2 linked regions of the Larkinella insperata genome follow. The protein of the gene in region 2 interacts with the protein of the main gene of each other region in a pairwise test. Links are inferred from orthologs where the notes say so. Each region holds a gene or a part of one and is shown on either strand. Other genes may lie near its edges.

What was found.
Region 1: the proteins of ligA (region 2) and OQ371_RS18650 interact in binary tests that used the Escherichia coli proteins (3 or more experiments, as listed by UniProt). The link is inferred for Larkinella insperata from one-to-one orthologs.

The regions. Positions count from the first base shown.
Region 1 is NZ_CP110973.1:4,595,103-4,598,932, reverse strand. What follows is about bases 107-3,613. They hold OQ371_RS18650 (leucine--tRNA ligase), read right to left. Parts: upstream 3,307-3,613; coding sequence 307-3,306; downstream 107-306. Other genes in these bases: OQ371_RS18645 (PQQ-dependent sugar dehydrogenase), read right to left, coding at 3,436-3,613; OQ371_RS18655 (exodeoxyribonuclease III), read right to left, coding at 107-263. In the rest of the region: more of OQ371_RS18655, read right to left, coding at 1-106; more of OQ371_RS18645, read right to left, coding at 3,614-3,830.
Region 2 is NZ_CP110973.1:5,487,664-5,490,872, forward strand. What follows is about bases 1-2,886. They hold ligA (NAD-dependent DNA ligase LigA), read right to left. Parts: upstream 2,531-2,886; coding sequence 470-2,530; downstream 1-469. Other genes in these bases: dapA (4-hydroxy-tetrahydrodipicolinate synthase), read right to left, coding at 1-398; rpe (ribulose-phosphate 3-epimerase), read left to right, coding at 2,700-2,886. Outside these bases: more of rpe, read left to right, coding at 2,887-3,209. UniProt on the Escherichia coli protein: DNA ligase that catalyzes the formation of phosphodiester linkages between 5'-phosphoryl and 3'-hydroxyl groups in double-stranded DNA using NAD as a coenzyme and as the energy source for the reaction.

The sequences.
Region 1 (3,830 bases), 890 kb from region 2 along the record:
GGCAGTTTGGCAAACGTCGCTACCCCACTGTAGCCTTTCTTTTCGGCCGCGTGCCAGTGGTATTTGTACCCCAACGCTTCAAACGGCAGCAGGTCTACCACGTCGTGCGTGGCCTTGACCTCCTGAAAACAAAGGATGTCGAACGGGTTTTGCGCCAACCAATCGATCAACCCCTTGCTCAGCGCCGACCGGATGCCGTTGAGGTTATACGTCAGAATTTTAACGGTTTCGCCGGATTGCCCCGGTGTCACAGAATGCTCCATTGAACGGTCTATTTCGAAAAAACAACGGTTCTGATCCGCCGGATTAAACGACGACGTTTACAATCCGCTTCGGTACCACGACCACTTTCTTCGGCGTTTTTCCTTCCAGCCACTTCTGCACCACCTCGTTGGCCAGAATCTCGTTTTCAATATCTTTCGGGGCCGCATCCGCCGAAAACGCCAGCGTCGTACGGACTTTCCCGTTGATCTGCACCGGGTATTCGATGGTGTCTTCCACCAGATAAGCCGGGTTGAAGGTCGGGAATTCGGCGTAGCTGAGCGTTCCGGCTTCGTTGCCCAGTGCCGCCCAGAGTTCTTCCGTAATGTGGGGCGCAAACGGAGCCAGGATCACCACCAGATCCTGCAATACCGCCTTTTTGTTGCATTTCAGGGTCGACAGTTCGTTGACGCAGACCATGAACGCACTCACCGAGGTGTTAAACGACAGGTTTTCAATGTCCTCGGCCACTTTCCGGATGGTTTTGTGCAGTACTTTCAGCTCGGCGGGCGTCGGTTTTTCGTCGGTCACCAGCCAGCGGCCGGGCGTCTTCTCCGTGGGTTCTTCGTAGAACAGCCGCCAGAACTTCTTCAGGAAGCGGTACACCCCGTCGATGCCGTTCGTGTTCCACGGTTTAGCGTCGGTTAGCGGCCCGAGGAACATTTCGTACAACCGCAGGGTATCAGCACCATAACGTTCTACAATCGTATCGGGATTGACGACGTTGAATTTCGATTTCGACATTTTCTCGATCTCAACCCCACAGATGTACTTGCCGTCTTCTAGAAGGAATTTAGCCCCTTCATTAACTAGATCTGGACGTGTATTTTTAAATGCTTCTACGTCAAGAATATCATTCTCAACTATATTAACGTCTACATGGATGTCCGCAAACTTTAATGTTGTTCCAGGAAATCCTTGAATAGTTTTACCAGAGAAGGGTTCAAAATCGAGTTGGCTTAGATATTCCTCTCCTAGTTGTTCAACAATTATTTTCTTGAACAAATCTGTGGCTTCTGCAACGTTAGAATTACCGTCTAACTTTTTAAAGATACCGTGTGATACGAATAAATCTGCGGGCTTCTCTTTCCCTTTTACAACAAATTCATCTTCATCTACAGCTAAATGAACATCTTTCGTTTGCGAGAATCGATACGCAAAATTCGACCGTCCCAAAATCATGCCCTGGTTAACCAGCTTCTTGAACGGCTCTTCTTCCGGTACGTAGCCCCGGTCCTTCAAGAATTTGTTCCAGAAACGGCTGTAGAGCAAGTGGCCCGTCGCGTGTTCGGAGCCACCGACGTACAAATCCACGTCACGCCAGTAGTCGATGGCGGCTTTATCGGCAAACTCGCTTTCGTTCTGCGGGTCCATGTAGCGGTACCAGTACCAGCTTGAACCCGCCCAGCCGGGCATCGTGCTCAATTCGTATTCAAATTCTCCTTTGTATTTCCAGTCCTCGGCGCGGGCCAGGGGCGGTTCGCCGGTTTCGGTTGGCAGGTATTTATCAACGGCGGGCAATTCCAGCGGCAATTCGGCTTCATCCAGCAAATACGGAAGGCCGTCTTTGAAATACACCGGAACGGGCTCGCCCCAATACCGCTGGCGACTGAACACGGCGTCGCGCATCCGGTAGTTGATTTTGGCTTTTCCGATGCCGTGTTCTTCCAGAAACTGCACCAGCACCGGCAGGGCTTCGGCATACGTCAAACCGTTCACCATTCCGGAGTTGATGTACCGGCCTTCTTTGGTATTGTCAGCCTGTTTATCAATCTCTTTCTGCGCGTCCAGAATCGGGATGATTGGCAGATCGAAGTGCTTGGCAAACGCCCAGTCGCGCTGGTCGCCCGACGGCACGGCCATCACGGCCCCGGTTCCGTACCCCGCCAGCACGTAGTCGGCCAAGTAAATGGGTACACGTTCGCCGTTGAACGGGTTGATGCAATAGCTGCCCGTAAACACGCCCGAAACGGTTTTGGCGTCCGCCATCCGGTCGCGCTCGGAGCGCATCTTGGCCGCCGTCACGTAGGCATCCACGGCGGGCTTTTGCTCCAGCGTGGTCAGCCCCGGCACCAGGTCGTGTTCGGGCGCCAGCACCATAAACGACACACCAAAAATGGTGTCCAGCCGCGTGGTAAACACTTTGATGCGCTCCACGCGGTGCTCAATCTGAAAACTTACCTCCGCACCGGTCGACTTCCCGATCCAGTTGCGTTGCTGTTCCTTCAGCGAATCCGACCAGTCGACGGTATCCAGCCCCGTCAGCAAACGGTCGGCATAGGCCGTAATGCGCATCATCCACTGCCGCATCAGTTTCTGCTCCACCGGATAACCGCCCCGCTCCGACACCCCGTCTTTCACTTCGTCGTTGGCCAGAACCGTCCCTAAAGCCGCGCACCAGTTCACCACCGCGTCGGCCACGTAGGTCAGCCGGTATTTCAGCGTAATCTCATATTTTTCGCGTTCGGACTTGGCGTTCCATTCGTCGGCGGTGAAGTGAGGAACATCCTCATCAGCCACGGCCTGAATTCCGCTCGTACCGGCTGTTTCAAACCGGGCGATCAGCGTTTCAATCGGTTCGGCCCGGTCGGTTTCCTTGTTGTACCAACTGCGGAATAATTCCATAAAAATCCACTGCGTCCACCGGTAGAATGTCGGGTCTGACGTGCGGACTTCCCGGCTCCAGTCGTAGCTGAAGCCAATATTTTTCAATTGCTCGATGTAGCGGGCAATGTTCTGTTCGGTCGTGATGGCCGGGTGCTGGCCAGTCTGGATGGCGTACTGCTCGGCGGGCAGCCCGAAGGAGTCGAAGCCCATCGGGTGCAGCACGTTGAAGCCTTTCAGCCGTTTGTAGCGGGTCACAATGTCGGAAGCAATGTAGCCCAGCGGGTGCCCGACGTGCAAACCGGCCCCCGACGGGTACGGAAACATGTCGAGGATGTAGTATTTCGGTTTGGCAGCGTCGTTCGTGGTGCGGTACGTCTGGTTCTTTTCCCAGAACGCCCGCCAGCTTTCTTCAATTTTCTTATGGTTGTATTCGGACATTGGCGCTAATGCTTTTAATATAAGTCGTTTCGCGGAGTTAAATAGCGATTAGCGGAGGCTCCGCTTAACTCTCCTTCTCTCCGCTAGACTCTGCGAAATAACTTCACACTCGCAAAAGTAGCGTTTTTCTTACGGATTCGCCTGTGTATTTCGCTGAAGTCGGTTGAGCGTGTAACAAACCAGCCGTCCCATGAGGTTCTGCTGGGTAGTTGAGCGGAGTTTGCCGAGTTCCAGTTCGTAGATGTACCCGGCTTTGAGGTCGGCCAGCTTCAGCGTGACGGTCTTGCCATCGGGTGAAAGTTCGGCGTTGGTCACGGCCACCGGCTGCACATCAAACTGCTTGGAACCGTAGGCTTCGTGGTATTCATAGTAATACCGTTTAAATTGGAAATTAGCGACTTGCCGGGCCGTAGCCGCATCGAGGGGCTGCGTAAACGTCAGGGCAAAGCCCGTCGGCGTCAGTTTCATGTCGGCCAGTTCGAGCGGTGTTTTGCCCTTCCAGCGAACGCGCTGAATGCCCTCAT
Region 2 (3,209 bases):
ACCGGCACCGGGCTGGCATCCGCGATGCGCGTGAAGTGTTCGATCACCCCGCGTTTGCCGGGTTTATTGTAATAAGGACAAACCGAAAGAATGGCATCGACGCCTTCGAAATCCGTTTCCTTCATCGACGCAACGACCTCCGGCGTAACGTTGCCACCCACGCCGTAGACGATCGGTAATTTCTTCGGGTTATTTTCCTTTAAATACTGAAGCAACTGTTTCTTTTCCGTTTTTGTCACCGTGGGCGATTCGCCCGTGGTACCTTGCAGCACAACATAATCGACACCGCCGTCGGAAATGTGCTGAACGACCCGACCAAACCCGTCGAAATCAACGGTCATGTCGTCGTTAAACGGGGTTACAATGGCGACCCCAACGCCGTGGAAACGAGTATTCATCTACTTGTTTTCTGGATTAGAAGGAATAAGTAAAACGGAACTTAGACAAAGGTACGGTTTTTCTGTCATTCCTAAACATTTACCATCGCCAGAAACTCATCCTCCCCGATCAGGGTGACGCCCATCTTCTGCGCTTTTTCGACTTTCGACGGACCGGCGTTTTCACCCACGATCAGGTAGTTGAGCTTTTTGGAAACCCCGCTCAGTAGTTTGCCGCCGTGCGCTTCGATTTCACTTTCGAGTTCTTCGCGCGAAAAGTTGGCAAACGTACCCGTGTACAGAAACGTCTTCCCCACCAGCGACTCGCCTTTCTTCTCGACGGCCACCCGGTCGGTTTCCATCTGCAAACCCGCCAGCCGGAGCCGTTCAATAAACACCTGATTTTCGGGATCGGCAAACCAGGCCACCAGACTCTGCGCAATGCGGTCGCCCACTTCGGGCACCCCCAGCAGCGCTTCGTACGATGCCGTCCGCAAGGCGTCCATGTTGCCAAAATAATCGGCCAGCTTTTCCGCCGTGGTGTTGCCCACGTACCGGATGCCGAGCGCAAACAGCACATTGGCAAACGGTTGCGCCTTGGACCGCTCAATGGCCGTCAGGATGTTGTCGACCGATTTCTGCCGCAGGCTGACCACCCGCGTTTTTCCGGTTTCAGACGGTCCGCCGTTGCGGTCATTGTAGGCTTTTTCCAGCCCCAGGAGTTGCTCGGCCTTCAGGTCGTATAAATCCGCCGGACTACGCACCAGCCCCCGATCAATCAGCAACTCAATTTTGCCTTCGCCCAGGCTCTCAATGTTCATCGCCCGGCGCTGGATGAAATGCTCAAACCGGGCCTGTTGCTGCGGTGGACAGCCTTTTTCGTTGGGGCAGTAAAAATGCGCTTCCCCTTCTTTGCGGATCAAGGGCGTCTGGCAGGCCGGGCAAACCGTGGGGTAAACAATGGGTTCGACGGCATCGGTACGCTGGGTCAGATCAACGCCGGTAATCTTCGGAATGATTTCCCCCCCTTTTTCAATGAAAACCGTATCGTGCAACATCACCCCCAGCCGCTGAATTTCGTTGGCATTGTGCAGCGATGCCCGCTTCACCACCGTTCCCGCCAGCAACACGGGCTTGAGGTTGGCTACGGGCGTTACGGCGCCGGTGCGCCCCACCTGGTAGGAAACGCTGTTGAGCGTTGTACTGGCCGCTAAAGCCTTGTATTTGAAGGCAATCGCCCAGCGCGGACTTTTGGCCGTGTAGCCCAGTTCGCGCTGCTGGTCGTAGCGGTTGATTTTGATCACAATACCGTCGGTCGCCAGCGGCAATTCATACCGCCGGGTTTCCCACTCGTTGATGAAGGCAAACACTTCCTGCATGGTGGCGCATTTCCGCCAGGTTGGTGACACGTTAAAGCCCCAGTTTTTCATGGCGATCAGGCTTTCTTCGTGCGTCTGAAACACTTCCGGTTCCGACAGAAACGAGTAGAGATAACAATCCAGCCGTCGTTTGGCCACCGCGGCCGAATCCTGCTGTTTGAACGTGCCGGAAGCCGCGTTGCGCGGATTGGCCAGCAGCGGTTCGCCAATGTCTTCGCGCTCTTTGTTAATCCGTTCAAATTCGGCCAGCGGCAGAAAACCCTCCCCGCGCACCTCAAACAAGGCCGGCACGCCCGGATCGGTCACTTTCAGCGGCAGCGTCCGGATGGTTCGCACGTTGAACGTAATATCGTCACCCCGGACGCCATCGCCCCGGGTTGCTCCCTGCACCAGCACCCCGTTTTCGTAGGTCATGCTAAGGGCCACCCCGTCGAACTTTAGCTCACAGACGTATTCGTAAGGCGCATCGTGAAGGCCCCGGCGCACCCGGTTGTCGAACTCCGTCAGTTCCGCTTCCGAGTAGGTGTTGCCCAGCGACATCATCGGAAACCGGTGGTAAACCGTTGCAAATTCCTTACTGATCGTGCCCCCAACGCGGTGCGTGGGCGAATCGGGCCGGCTGAATTCCGGGTATTGCTTTTCCAGAGCCGCAAGTTCTTCCAGCAGTTTGTCGAAGGTAAAATCATCCACCTCCGAAATACTGTTTTGGTAGTATTGGTAGTTATAATAGTTCAGCCGATCCGTCAGCTCGGCAATTCTTTCCTGTGGATTCATGTATTTTAAAACTGGACGTATGCTGTCTTTGTCGGGCTAAATTAGAAGACATTCCAGACAATTCCTTTACTAAGTTGGCCATGATTACCGAATTGTTCGGACAAAAACCCTTAATTTTGGTGCCAACTTTGCCAAGGCAGACCCAAACGTTAACTGATAAATCTGTTTCATGACGCCACCCCTGATTGCGCCATCCATTCTGGCGGCTGATTTTGCCAACCTGCAACGCGATGTTGAATTGCTGAACCGTTCGGAGGCCGATTGGATTCACGTGGATATCATGGACGGCGTTTTCGTTCCCAATATTTCGTTTGGTATTCCGGTCTGCGAAGCCATCAATCGCCACGCCACCAAACCCCTAGACGTTCACCTGATGATTGTTCAGCCGGAACGGTACATCGATGCGTTTGCCAAAGCGGGGGCGGCCCATCCCGATCGGCCCGGCACCATTACCGTTCACCTGGAAGCCAGTACGCACCTGCACCGTACCCTGACGCAAATTCGGGAAACGGGTTGCAAAGCGGGCGTGGCGCTGAACCCGCACTCCCCGGTGGAGCTGCTGGCCGACGTGCTGGACAACCTCGACCTGATCCTGATCATGTCGGTCAATCCGGGCTTTGGCGGTCAATCCTTTATTCCGCAGACGTTGCAGAAGATCCGGAAGCTGCGCAAGCTGCTA